Regions from separate parts of the Streptomyces sp. AM6-12 genome, predicted to be linked through region 2. Evidence: riboswitches for the same ligand, from Rfam matches in the RefSeq annotation. Region 2 holds a riboswitch; each other region holds the start of a gene.
The links. A riboswitch is a leader RNA that binds a small molecule or an ion and turns the genes downstream of it on or off. The one in region 2 is predicted to bind cyclic di-AMP.
Positions count from the first base shown of each region.

Region 1: it holds a riboswitch for cyclic di-AMP, as region 2 does, so the genes downstream of both, ACE4Q9_RS17770 (M23 family metallopeptidase) here and ACE4Q9_RS19925 (transglycosylase family protein) in region 2, are expected to answer to the same signal.
Region 3: it holds a riboswitch for cyclic di-AMP, as region 2 does, so the genes downstream of both, ACE4Q9_RS14065 (transglycosylase SLT domain-containing protein) here and ACE4Q9_RS19925 (transglycosylase family protein) in region 2, are expected to answer to the same signal.

Region 1 is NZ_JBIQWN010000001.1:3,924,645-3,929,186, reverse strand. Features, by position in the region: gene ACE4Q9_RS17780 (PrsW family intramembrane metalloprotease) at 1-149, shown strand, start outside; gene ACE4Q9_RS17775 (aldo/keto reductase) at 168-1,112, opposite strand; gene ACE4Q9_RS17770 (M23 family metallopeptidase) at 1,180-2,229, opposite strand; cyclic di-AMP (ydaO/yuaA leader) riboswitch at 2,237-2,406, opposite strand; tRNA gene ACE4Q9_RS17765 (tRNA-Met) at 2,705-2,778, opposite strand; gene ACE4Q9_RS17760 (dihydrofolate reductase family protein) at 2,825-4,006, opposite strand; gene ACE4Q9_RS17755 (DUF2637 domain-containing protein) at 4,405-4,542, shown strand, end outside.
Region 2 is NZ_JBIQWN010000001.1:4,384,817-4,389,358, forward strand. Features, by position in the region: gene ACE4Q9_RS19920 (transglycosylase family protein) at 1-1,076, shown strand, start outside; cyclic di-AMP (ydaO/yuaA leader) riboswitch at 1,254-1,423, shown strand; gene ACE4Q9_RS19925 (transglycosylase family protein) at 1,428-2,144, shown strand; gene eno (phosphopyruvate hydratase) at 2,972-4,258, shown strand; gene ACE4Q9_RS19935 (septum formation initiator family protein) at 4,414-4,542, shown strand, end outside.
Region 3 is NZ_JBIQWN010000001.1:3,124,670-3,129,211, forward strand. Features, by position in the region: gene ACE4Q9_RS14060 (polyprenyl synthetase family protein) at 1-980, opposite strand, end outside; cyclic di-AMP (ydaO/yuaA leader) riboswitch at 1,514-1,731, shown strand; gene ACE4Q9_RS14065 (transglycosylase SLT domain-containing protein) at 1,735-2,220, shown strand; gene ACE4Q9_RS14070 (HAD family hydrolase) at 2,255-3,067, opposite strand; gene ACE4Q9_RS14075 (NAD(P)-binding domain-containing protein) at 3,235-4,440, opposite strand; gene ACE4Q9_RS14080 (ATP-grasp domain-containing protein) at 4,492-4,542, opposite strand, start outside.

The DNA of each region.
Region 1 (4,542 bases), 460 kb from region 2:
GGTCGGCCGCCGCCCACATCCCGATGGGGTGGGCGCCCGCGCCGTACGGGCACGCGTACATCCGGCCGGGGCAGCCGCAGGGGCACGGGTACGGCTACCCGGCTGCGCCGTACCCGTCGTACCCGTCGTACCACCCGTACCAAATGTGACCTGCGAGCCCTGGCTGCTCAGGCCGAGGCGGCCGTCAGCTTCTCCAGCTCGTCGTCCGTCAGCTTCAGCTCGCCGGCGGCCAGCAGCGGCGGGAGCTGCTCCAGGGTGCGGGCCGAGGCGATCGGAGCGGTGACGGTCGGCTGGGCGGCCAGCCAGGCGAGGGCGACGGTGGCGTGCGCGGCCCCGTGTGCGCCGGCGATCTCGTCGAGGGCGGCGAGCACCTTCTGGCCGCGCTCGGTCTCCGCGTACTTGGCGGCCGAGCCGGCACGGGCGCTGTCCACCGTGGCGCCGGGCCGGTACTTGCCGGTCAGGAAGCCCGCGGCGAGCGCGAAGTACGGCACCGCGGACAGGCCCTCGCGGGCGACGAGGTCCTGGAGCGGGCCCTCGTAGGTGTCGCGGGAGACCAGGTTGTAGTGCGGCTGGAGCGCCACATAGCGGGCCAGGTTCTCGCGGGTGGAGAAGTCCAGGGACTCCTTGAGCCGCTCGGCGCTGATGTTGGACGCGGCGATCTGCCGGACCTTGCCGGCCTTCACCAGTTCGTCCAGCGCGCCGATGATCTCCTCGACCGGCACCTCGGGCTGGTCGAAGTGGGTGTAGTAGAGGTCGATGTAGTCGGTGCCCAGGCGGGCCAGGGAGGCGTCGGCGGCGGCCTTGATGTTGGCCGCGGACAGGCCCCGGTACTGCGGGTGCTGGCCGACCTTGGTGGCGATGACGACGTCGGAGCGGTTGCCGCGGGCCTTGACCCACTTGCCGATGACGGTCTCGGACTCGCCGCCCTGGTGGCCCTCGATCCAGGCGGTGTAGACGTCGGCGGTGTCGATGAAGTTGCCGCCCGCGGCCGTGTACGCGTCCAGGACGGCGAAGGAGGTCTGCTCGTCGGCGGTCCAGCCGAAGACGTTGCCGCCCAGGCAGAGCGGGGAGACCTCGAGGTCGGATGAGCCCAGTGTGCGCAGAGAAGTCATGCTCCACATCAACACCGGCGACGGATGACCGCATTCCGCCGCCGGTGCGGGAACCGGCGCGGTTCCGTCAGGGGTTGAGGCCCTTGTCGCGCAGCCAGGGCGCGGGGTCGACGGCGGTCGGCTGCCCGTCCGGGTGCACCTCCAGGTGCAGGTGCGGGCCGGTGACATTGCCGGTGGCGCCGACGCGGCCGATGACCTCGCCGGTGGCGACCTTCTGGCCGACCGAGACGTTGATCGAGGACTGGTGGCAGAACCACAGCTCGGTGCCGTCGTCCAAGGTGAGGACGGTGCGGTAGCCGTAGGCGCCGGCCCAGCCGGCCTGGGTGATGGTGCCGCCGTGGACGGCCTTGATCAGGGTGCCGGTGGGGGCGGCGAAGTCGAGGCCGGTGTGGTAGCCGGAGGACCACATGGCGCCGGGCTGCCCGAAGGTGCCGGTGATCGTGTACGAGACGACGGGCAGCGTGTACTGCTTGGCCAGCGCGGCCAGCCGCTTGGCCGCGGCCGCCTTCTTGGCGTCGGCCTCCGCCTGCTCCTTGGCGTCGGCGGCCTTGGCGGCGGCCTCCTTCTCCGCCTTGGCGGCCGCCGCGTCGCTCTGCTGCTGGGCGGCGGCGACCATCGCGGCGGTGGCCTTGCTGTCGGCCTGGCCCTGCTGCTGCTCGGCCTGGGCCATGATCCGGTTGCGCAGGGCCTCGCCCGCGCCGGTGTCCGTGGCGCCCTCGGTGGTCCGCCCGAGGTCGGTGAGCGCGGTGGCGGTCTCGGCCTTGGGCGTCTCGGCGGAGTCGTCGCCGAGGAAGTGCTCGACGGTGGACAGGTGCGGCACCGAGACGTCCGGCAGGTCGGGCATCGAGACGGAGACCGGCGGCTTGCCGGGGTTGGCGCTGGCGATGCCGCCCGCGCCGACGGCGGCGATCACGCCGACGCCGAGGACGGTGGAGCTGCGGGCGAAGCCGCCGCGCTGCTTGGCGACGCGGTGGCGGCCGCGGACCGGGGCGACGGACTCCTCGCCGGGGTTCCACTCCTCCCAGGGTCCGTCGCCGTCGGGGCCGGGACCGAACGACTCGGGTGCGCGCTGAGCGGGCACGAACGGTGCTTCGGGGGCGGGACGGTTGGACGCCACGGGGGCGTGCTCCTTTCCTTCCTCCGCCTACCGGGTTAGCTGACGGGTTCGGAGCAGGAAGGTCTCCTACGCGCGTATACCGCTCGTGGACTCGGCTGAGTCCGCGGTGGTGTCCGCGTGATTCACCCCAAGGTGGTGGTTCCCCGGTTCCCTCGCGGGATTCGGCGCGTGCGCACGGAGCCGCCTCGGGTGACGGCTGGGACGACCGCGCTGCGTTATCGAACGTTAATAGACCGGAGGGGAACTTTCCAAGCCGTTCGGCTTGATCATTAAGGTTCAAACCCGTGGACTTACCGCCCAGCGGCCCGCCAATCCGGGCGAGTTGACCGCCGTTCAGGAGTCACCCGGTTTTTGATGGTGACTCAGATCTTATGCGCTGGGCGGTCGAACGGTCACTGGGGGTAACCCCCCTTCGGGGTCCGGAAAACACTCAGGGCCGGAATCCATGAACTGGATTCCGGCCCTGAGATATCAGTAGCGGGGACAGGATTTGAACCTGCGACCTCTGGGTTATGAGCCCAGCGAGCTACCGAGCTGCTCCACCCCGCGGCGATGTCTCTACTGTACGCCATCACCAGGGCGGAAAGCACACCGGTTACGACGGGGCTCCGGATCGGCCGGCCAGATGCCGGTTCGGCCCCTTGGCCAGCGGCTCGTACTCGGGCAGGACGACGACCTCGGCGCCCGCGGCCGTCAGCACCCCGGTGCCGTCGGCCGCCACCACGAACGTGTCCGGCTCCCGCCAGGCGGTCACCACCCGGCGCACCCCCGCCCGCAGGATCAGCTCGGCGCAGGGCGCGGGGCGCGAGGCGCGGCGGGCGCAGGGCTCCAGGCTGCTGTAGACGGTGGCGCCGGGCAGCCGCGGATCGGCGGGGTCGGTCTTGGCGAGCGCCGCCTCCTCCGCGTGCACCACCGGGTCCCCGCCCTCGCGGGAGTGGCCGCGGGCCAGCTCGGTGCCGTCGGCGGCGACCACGACCGCACCGACGCTGAAGGCCGTTTGCGAGGGCGGGCACAGCGCGGCCAGTTCGCAGGCGGTGCGCAGCCAGTGCCGGTCGGCGGCGGTGGGCACCGGGCCGGTGCCGGGCGCGGTGGGCTCGTAGCGCATCAGGACGACGTCCTCGATCCGGCGGGACTCGACGAGCCGCAGCCGGCCCTCCTGGTAGCGGCCGGGACCGAACAGCCGTGGGGCGGCCGGATCGCCCACGATCAGCGGGGCGACCACGAGCTGGAGCTCGTCGGCGAGGCCCTGCTGGAGGAGCTGGGTGTGCACGGCCGCGCCGCCCTCCACCATCAGCCGGCCGATCCCGCGCTCGGCTCGCAGGTGACCGAGCAGGGCCCGCCAGTCCAGCTCCGGGCCGAGTGCGACGACGTCGGCGGCGCCGCCGAGGAGACGGGTGACCCGTGCGGCGCCCGCGTCGGTCGTGTAGACGAGCTTGTCGCCGCCGGTGTGCCAGAAGCGGGCCGCGGGGTCGAGATCGCCGGTGCCGGTGACGGTGACCTTCAGCGGATATTCCGGCCGGCCCCGCGCGAGCCGGGCCGCGCGCCGCTCGGCGGAGGCAACCAGCAGCCGCGGATTGTCGGCGCGCAGGGTGCCGGCGCCGACCAGGAGGGCGTCGGCCGAGGCCCGTACCGCGTCGACCCGGTCGAAGTCGGCCGGTCCGGACAGCAGCAGCCGCTGCGGGCCGGTGTCGTCCAGGCAGCCGTCGAGGGAGACGGCGGCGGACAGCAGCACGTACGGGTACGGCGCGGACTCGGGCAAAGCTCGCTCGGTGCTCATCGACTCCAGTGTGCGGCCCGCCGCCGACCCGGCCCGCCCAGGGGGACGGCACGCGCCGCCCGGCCCGCCCTAAAAGCATTCTTATTTCCGCCCGTTGCTGTCATAGGACCGCCGAACCCCGCTTTCGAGTTACAGAAGCACCCGAATGCCCCACACCCTCAGCTCCCGAGAGGCTCGTTAGCTGACCGTGGCACGCACAGAGAGACGCGCAGCGCTGAATCTCCACTCGCCGGTCACATTCCGGGTGGAAAGCAAGGAAGGCGAGGTGTTCACCGACGGCTGTTCCGATCTTCTTGACGATTTCTTGAGAAGAATCCGCCAGCTGGAGAGTGAGTACCTGCGGGCGATGGTGAGGCTCTAGGACTCAGCCGATGGACAGGATTCACGATGAAGACGTTATGTGTGACTACGAGTTCAGCACGCTCGAGATGCAGTGGGACCCGGTCGAGGAACTGGCCCAGATGCTGTCCGGCGCGTCCGCCGCGAATCCCGACCCGGCCACCCCGCCCCACGGCAGGTCCAGCCACCGGAAGAAT
Region 2 (4,542 bases):
CCCCGGCCCTCCTCGTCGCGGCCGGCGTGACCGGCTCCGCCATCGCCATCCCGCTGCTCGGCGCCGCGAGTGCCCACGCGGCCGACGGCACCACCTGGGACAAGGTCGCCAACTGCGAGAGCGGCGGCGCCTGGAGCGCCGACACCGGCAACGGGTACTACGGCGGCCTCCAGATATCCCAGGACGACTGGGCCGCGTACGGCGGGACGCAGTACGCCTCCTCCGCCGACCAGGCCAGCCGCTCGCAGCAGATCGCCGTGGCCGAGAAGATCCTCAAGGACAAGGGCACCACGCCCTGGGCCACCTGCGCCCTGCTGTCCGGACTGACCTCGAACTCCGGTTCGGTGAGCGTCGATCCGGGTGTCGGCGACGGTGACAGCGGCAACGGCAGCGGCCAGACCGGCGGCACGACCGACCCGTCCGGGCTGCCCGACCCCTCTTCCCCGGCCGGCACGCCGAGCGGCGACCAGGACGGCTCCGGCTCCGGTTCCGGTTCCGGCAAGGCGTCCACCGGCTCGTCCGGCTCGTCCGACCCCTCCTCTTCGCCGAGCCACGGCTCAGGCACCGGCGCCGGCTCCGGCAAGCAGACCGGCAAGCACGCGAGCCCGCAGCCGGGCAAGCACACCGGCACGCCCGGCCCGGACCCTGCCGACCCGTCCGGCCCGTCCTCCTCGGACCCCTCCGCCTCCACCCCGCCGTCCGCGCCGGCCCACGGCTCCGGAACGCCGGCACCCTCCACCGGTACCCCCGCCAACCCCCAGCAGGCCGCCGGTACTTGGAACCTGGTCGACACCGGGGCCCTCGGCGGCGGGCGCCACCGCGGTGGCCACGCGGACGAAGGCACGGCAAACGGGCAGAACGGCTCCACCTCGGGCCAGCACGCGACCCACGGGCCGGACAGCTACACCGTCCGCCAGGGCGACTCGCTGAGCGCCATCGCCGACTCCCTTGACGTCGACGGCGGATGGCATGCGCTCTACGCCGCGAACAAGAAGGTCGTGGGCGCCGACCCGAACCACATCACCGCCGGTCAGACCCTGAAAGTCGGTGACGAAACGGGCGCGGGCCAGGGCTAGTTGACGCCCCACTTGATCGCTAAATGTCCGGTTTGGCGAAAGTGTGGGATGAGTCTCAGAAGCCCTGATCGTCTTTGAAATTCCGCGGATCACCTGGCTACGGTCAAGGCCGCTCGTCACCACGAGCCCCGGCGGCCGCAACGCCGAATCCTGCCAGCGGCTGCCCGGGAACAGTCGTCGCGTCAAGCGCCGCAGGCAGGAGCGGGGGACCCAAGGTAGGCGCCGGGCCCGGCAGTTGTTGCCGGACCGGCTTGGGGTGAAGCCACGCCTCCGGAAGGAGGGGTGGCCGGGCAACTCAACCGGCCCGAACCCGACAGCTCACCTCGCAGGCGTCGGTGAGGGGATCGTTCCATGCTGTTTTCCGGCAAGGGCAAGCACCGTCGTCCGTCCAAGGCCGTCCGCGCCGTCACGCTCGCCGGTGTCACCGGTGCCGCCGTGGCCGCTCCGCTGATGGCGGCCGGCAGCGCCTCCGCCGCCACCGCTTCCCAGTGGGACACCGTCGCCCAGTGCGAGTCCGGCGGCAACTGGGCCATCAACACCGGCAACGGTTACTACGGCGGCCTCCAGTTCTCCGCCTCCACCTGGGCCGCGTACGGCGGCACCGCCTACGCGCCGACCGCCGACAAGGCCAGCAAGTCGCAGCAGATCTCCGTCGCCGAGAAGGTCCTGGCCGCGCAGGGCAAGGGCGCCTGGCCGGTCTGCGGCACGGGCCTGACCGGCACCCCGTACAACGGCTCCGCCCCGACGACCACGTCGTCGTCCGGCACCGCCACCCGCTCCACGGACCAGCAGGCCGCCACCCGCTCCACCGAGCGCACCGCCCCGGCCCCGTCCAAGTCCACGAGCACGTCCACCGGCTCGTCCACGGGCAAGACCGTCACCACCCCGACCGGCAAGAAGGTCAAGAAGGGCGACGGCGAGTACAAGGTGGTCACGGGTGACACCCTCAGCTCCATCGCGGCCGCGCACCACGTGGCCGGCGGCTGGAAGAAGCTGTTCGACCTGAACAAGGACATCATCGACAACGCCGACCTGATCTACCCGGGTCAGCAGCTCCACCTGAAGTAACCCGGCCCGGCCACGGCCGCGGCGAGCTCCGCAGGGGGCTCGCCCGGCGGCCCGGCCGCGGGGTGCTTCCCCGGACGCCCGGACCCGGCCGGCGGACCGGGGCGCCCGACTCCGCTCACCCCGCCCGGCTCCGCTCACCCCGCCCGGCTCCGCTCACCCCGCCCGGCTCCGCTCACCGGCCCGGTTCCGCTCACCCGGCCCGACGGGCCCCTCGCAGGGGGTAGCCCCCGACGTCGTACGCCCGGTGTCGTACCCCCGACGCCCTCGACGCCGCGCTCCCGATAGGCCCCGACGGCCCGCCCCCGGTGGCCCCGAGGGGCCTCGCCCCTGGCGACCCGCCCCAACGGTCCAGGGGCCACCCACCCCCGGCGGGTCCCCCGGGCCCCAGGCCCCCCCCGGCGGGCCCCAGGCTCCATGCCCCAGGCCCACCCCCAGCGGGCCCCCAGGCTCCATGCCTCAGGCCCACCCCCGGCGGACCCCACGCCCCATCCCAAGGCGGGTCCCCCAAGCCCCCCCCGGCGGGCCCCCCAAGCCCCCCCCCGGCGGGCCCCCCAAGCCCCAGGCCCCGCCCCCGTCCCCCCAACCCCCCCACCCCGGCGCGATTCCCCCGTTCGCGCAGGGGTGGGGTCTTGCGTTCTGCCAGTCCAGCCGGGCCTCCTCCGGGCCCCCTTTGTTCCGGTGGTGAACAATGGGTACCGTCTGCGTGTCCCCGTCGCTCACCAGACGGTCGGTCGGTGGTCCGCGACGCCGGGACGGTTAGGCTCTAGTCGCAAGGGCGCAGCCGCACGGCCGCCTCCCGCACTTCCAGCGTCACATCCAAGAAGGAGATGCTCGTGCCGTCCATCGACGTCGTCGTAGCCCGGGAAATCCTGGACTCCCGAGGCAACCCCACGGTCGAGGTCGAGGTCGGCCTCGACGATGGCAGCACCGGTCGTGCCGCCGTCCCGTCCGGCGCCTCCACCGGCGCCTTCGAGGCCATCGAGCTGCGCGACGGTGACCCCAACCGCTACCAGGGCAAGGGTGTCGAGAAGGCCGTCCTCGCCGTCATCGAGCAGATCGGCCCGGAGCTGGTCGGCTACGACGCCACCGAGCAGCGTCTGATCGACCAGGCCATGTTCGACCTGGACGCCACCGACAACAAGGGCTCGCTCGGCGCCAACGCCATCCTCGGCGTCTCCCTGGCCGTCGCGCACGCCGCCTCCGAGGCGTCCGACCTGCCCCTCTTCCGCTACCTGGGCGGCCCCAACGCGCACCTGCTGCCGGTGCCGATGATGAACATCCTGAACGGCGGCTCGCACGCCGACTCCAACGTGGACATCCAGGAGTTCATGATCGCCCCGATCGGCGCGGAGTCCTTCTCCGAGGCGCTGCGCTGGGGTGCCGAGGTCTACCACACCCTCAAGAAGGTCCTGAAGGGCAAGGGCCTGGCCACCGGTCTCGGTGACGAGGGCGGCTTCGCCCCGAACCTCGGCTCCAACCGCGAGGCCCTGGACCTGATCCTGGAGGCCATCAAGGAAGCCGGGTACGCGCCCGGCGAGCAGATCGCCCTCGCCCTCGACGTCGCCGCCTCCGAGTTCTACAAGGACGGCAAGTACCTCTTCGAGGGCAAGGAGCGCTCCGCCGCCGAGATGACGGAGTACTACGAGGAGCTGGTGGCGGCCTACCCGCTGGTCTCCATCGAGGACCCGCTGTTCGAGGACGACTGGGCCGGCTGGAAGATCATCACCGACAAGCTCGGCGACAAGGTCCAGCTCGTCGGCGACGACCTGTTCGTCACCAACCCCGAGCGCCTGGCCCGGGGCATCGAGGAGGGCACCGCCAACGCCCTGCTCGTCAAGGTCAACCAGATCGGCTCGCTGACCGAGACCCTGGACGCCGTCGAGCTGGCCCAGCGCAACGGCTTCAAGTGCATGATGTCCCACCGCTCCGGCGAGACCGAGGACGTCACCATCGCCGACCTGGCCGTCGCCACCAACTGCGGCCAGATCAAGACCGGCGCCCCGGCCCGCTCCGAGCGCGTCGCCAAGTACAACCAGCTGCTGCGCATCGAGGAGATCCTGGACGACGCCGCGGTGTACGCCGGCCGCAGCGCCTTCCCGCGCTTCAAGGGCTGAGCCGACCCCGCCGGGCCGCCCGCCGGGCCGCCCCCCGGGCCACCTCTTGGCCAGTCGTACGTACGTCCCCGTACCCGGTCCCGTACCGTGTCCGGGGACGTACGCACGTGTGCGACCGCCGGACAACGGCGTGAAAGGGGAGGCGGAGAGCCGACATGGCCGCAAGGGACCGGGACCGTTTCTCCACCGCGACCAGGCTGCGGCTGCTCGGCGAGCAGACCGCGGCCCGCGTCTACCGCTCGCAGACCAAGCGGCAGGCGCGCCGCTCCCGGCTGACCGGCCGC
Region 3 (4,542 bases), 1.3 Mb from region 2:
AGCTCCGTCAGCGCCACCTTGGCGTCGCACTCCCGCAGCGGGGCGAGCGCGGCGCGCGCCTCCTCCGCGTACCGCACGGTGTCCCGGCGGGCCTGCTCCAGGGCCGGGTGGGCGCGCAGCGCGGCCAGCGCCTCGGCGTGCCGGGCGTCGTCGCTGAGGTCGGAGTCCAGCAGCTCGCACAGGGCGAGGTCCTCGGGCAGGCCGAGCCGGGCGGCCCGCTCGCGCAGCCGCAGCACGGGCAGGGTCGGGATGCCCTCGCGCAGGTCGGTGCCGGGGGTCTTGCCGGACTCGTGGGAGTCGGAGGCGATGTCCAGGACGTCGTCGGCGAGCTGGAAGGCCACGCCGAGCCGCTCGCCGTACTGGGTGAGCACGTCCACGACCGTCTCGTCGGCGCCGGACATCATCGCGCCGAACCGGCAGGCCACCGCGACCAGCGAGCCGGTCTTGCCGCCGAGGACGTCGAGGTAGTGCTCGACCGGGTCGCGGCCGTCGGCGGGTCCGGCGGTCTCCAGGATCTGGCCGGTGACCAGCCGTTCGAACGCGAGGGCCTGGACCCGGACCGCCTCGGGGCCGAGGTCGGCGAGGATCTGGGAGGCACGGGCGAAGAGGAAGTCGCCGGTGAGGACCGCGACGGAGTTGCCCCAGCGGGTGTTGGCGCTGTCCACGCCCCGGCGCACGGCCGCCTCGTCCATGACGTCGTCGTGGTAGAGCGTGGCCAGGTGGGTCAGCTCCACGACCACGGCGGACGGCACCACGCCGGGCGCGTAGGGGTCGCCGAACTGCGCCGCGAGCATCACGAGCAGCGGCCGGAAGCGCTTCCCGCCGGCCCGTACGAGGTGCTGCGCGGCCCCCGTGATGAAGGGGACCTCGCTCTTGGTGGCCTCTAGCAGGCCTTCCTCGACAGCCGCCAATCCGGCCTGGACATCGGCTTCGAGAGCCTGGTCCCGCACGCTCAGCCCGAACGGCCCGACGACGGTCACGAGGGGTCTCCTGTCTGCTGGTGTCTGCTGGCGATTACGCGGTTTGTCGATAGGTCGCTGCCATCACTCAAGTCAGCGTATCCGGTCCGGTTTCGATCACCGAGAGCGCCCACCCTGCGCCCACCCGTCCAGTCCGGGACGTATCGGGTCATGACTGGCATACCCCCGGTCGAATCATCAGAACGGACATTTATCGATTTAACAGGTAATCGGGAACTTCTTCGCGATCCCCGAGAGGGGTGGAGCGCCGACTCCACCCCACCGGGGGACGAATCCCCCATGCCCGATTTTCCACAGTTTGCCATTTCGTGAATTGGGTCACCCGACCGCGTTCCCGCGGGCGGCCCGCCGACACCTCCGCACGCCTTGCCCCGCACGCGAGTTGAGCGTTGGCATTCGCAAAGGATCAAGTACCCCATAGGCTGCTGATCAAGGTCAAATGCCTCGATATAACAATTCCGCGCTTGTTCCCGGCATGCGCTCTCGCATACCTTCCCGAGCCATCGGGCGGACGCCGAATCCTGCCGCCGCCCGTACACCCATCGACGAACTCATTCGTACGGCAGGAGCGGGGGACCCAGGTAAGTCGCCGGACCGGACGACTCACATGGCGCAGCGCGTGACACAGCGCGCCGCACCGCGTGTTCGCACGGGACGGCTTGGGGTCAAGCCACGCCTCTCACCAGGCACGGCCGGGCACCTCCCCGCCCGAACCCGACAGCTCACCTCGCAGGCGTAGGAGAGGAACGTCCCCATGTCTGCTGCCGTTCAGCCGCGCCGCACCCGCGCCAACCGTCTCGTCCGCCTGATCGCCGTCGCCGGCACCGGCGCGGCCGTGCTCGCCATGCCCCTGGTGGGCGCCGCCACCGCGTCCGCCACCACCGGCACGACGTCGGCCGCCACCACGCCCGCCGGGTACCCGAACAACCTCGACGGCTGGATCCGCGAGTCCCTCGCGATCATGGCCCAGAAGGGCATTCCGGGCTCCTACAACGGCATCTACCGCAATGTCATGCGCGAGTCCTCGGGCAACCCGAGCGCCATCAACCTGTGGGACTCCAACGCGGCCAAGGGCATACCGTCCAAGGGTCTGCTCCAGGTGATCGACCCGACCTTCAACGCGTACCACGTGGCCGGAACGTCGTTCAACATCTACGACCCGGTCGCCAACATCACCGCCGCCTGCAACTACGCGGCCGCGCGCTACGGCTCGATCGACAACGTCAACGGCGCCTACTGAGGCGTCTGCGGCGCCATACCACCGCTGTTCCCGGTCACCCGGCCGGGAACAGCCTTTCGAGGACGACGGCGATGCCGTCGTCCTCGTTCGACGCCGTGACCTCGTCGGCGACCGCCTTCAGCTCGGGGTGGGCGTTCGCCATCGCGACGCCGTGCGCCGCCCAGTGGAACATCGGGATGTCGTTGGGCATGTCGCCGAAGGCCACGGCGCGTTCCGCGGGGACCCCGAGCCGCTCGGCGGCCAGCGCGAGCCCGGTGGCCTTGGTCACCCCGCACGGCTGGAGCTCCACGGTGCCGGGCCCCGACATGGTGACCGTGGCCAGCGAGTCCACGACCGAGCGGGCCACCGCCGCCAACTCGTCGTCGGACAGGGTGGCGTGGCGCAGCAGGACCTTGCTGATCGGCGCCCGCCACAGGTCGTCGCGCCGGGCCACCCGGACCGCGGGCAGGGTCGGGTGGGGCATCCGGTATCCGGGTTCGATCAGGGTGAGCCCGTCGGTGCCGTCCTGGTCAACCGCGGCGAACACCGGGCCCGTCTCGGCCTCGATCTTTCCGAGCGCGGTCTCGGCCAGCTCCCGGTCCAGCCGGACCGACCACAGCATGCGGCCGGACGCGGCGTCGTACAGCTGCGCGCCCTGCCCGCACACCGCGAGCCCGGTGGCGCCGAGGGCGGTCAGCAGGGGGCGCACTCTGGGGGCCGGGCGGCCGGTGACCACCAGGTGCCGGGCCCCGGCCCGCGCCGCCCGCGCGAGCACGGCCAGCGAGCGCTCGGAGACGGTGTCGTCGCCGCGCAGCAGCGTCCCGTCCAGGTCGGTGGCGATCAGTGCGTACGCGGGGGAGGCAACCATGATCAGAGAATACGGACCGATCCCCTCCACCGAGCCCCGCGTCATCCCCCGACTCCCGTGTCATTCCCCGGACTTGCGCCTTCGATGACTTCAAGTGGGGTCGAGGAGAGGTCTCATGGGGGTGGGGGCGGCCGCCGCCCCCACTCTCCGCAACCGCCCTCCGACACTCACCCGTGTTCCCGCGCCACATGCCCCGCCAGTCTCGGGGAGGCGAATTCCGTGCCGCACACGAAGCGCATCACCGGGCCGTAGGAGGAGGCGGCCGGGAGGCCGGTGAAGTAGAGGCCGGGGACCGAGGAGACGTAGCCGGTGCCGAGGCGCGGGGCGCCGCGGCTCGTCGCGAGGCGGGTGCGCAGGGTGGGGCCGAGGAAGTCCATCGCGGAGACGTCCACCCGGTAGCCAGTCGCCGCGATGACATGGTCGGCGGTCAGGTGATCCACACGGCCGCCGTGCGTGCGCACCGTCAGCACCGGCCGCCCGTCCTCCGCCGCCGCGCCCAGCACCCGTTCGACGTCGTCCACCTGCACCGCGCCCTCGAACCGTTCCCGCAGCCACCACGCGCCGAGCGGCCCGAGCACCCGGCGCACCAGGAAGTGCCGGGTGGCCTCGGGCAGGAAGCGGTAGGGGTGCGGGCAGTAGCTGAACGCCCACAGCGACCAGGCCCGCCCGAACGGCGACTCGGGACGCAGCCTCGGCTGCTCCCAGGGCGGCGCCCCGAAGGCGACCCGCCCGCGCCCCCGCGCCACCACCCGCACCCGCGCCCCGGCCTCCGCCGCCAGCACGGCCGTCTCCAGCGCGGACTGCCCGGCGCCGACCACGATCAACTCCTTGCCTCGAAAGCGCCCGAGGTCGTGGTGCTGGGAGCTGTGCGAAACAGGGCCCTCCGGCCCGGCACCGGCCGCCCTCCGCAGCTCCGCCGGGAGATGAGCCAGCCCGGACAGCCCGGTGGCCACGACCACCGCCCGCGCGGCGAACGTCTCCCCCGAGTCCAGCTTGAGTTCGAACCCCCCGCCCGCCTCCCGCCCGGTCGGCTCGACGGAGACCACCCGCACCCGTTCGAGATCCGGCAGGAGCCGCCGCTGGAACCACTCGCCGTACCCGACAAAGGTCTCGACCGGGATGACGTCCTCGTCAGCGGCGAGCCGGCGGATCCCGGCCGCATCGCAGTAGTCGGCGAGGGTGTGGCCGGGCTGCGGGCAGTCCAGGCTGGAGGCGGCGGGGGTCGATTTCAGGAGCATGCCCGCGGGCATATGGGCGCGCCAGCTGACCATGGGGTCGCCGAAGACCCGTACGGGCAGGCCGCGTGCCCGCAGGTGGGCGGCGGTGGACAGGCCGAACGGCCCCGCCCCGATGACTGCAACCGGTCGGATCACGAAGTCCCTCCCCAGGACGCGTTCCTTCGTGGCCACCGCCACTTCGGTGGCCTACTCCGTGGTGTCGCCGCGGCGGTGGGCCCGCCACAGCTGACGCAGATG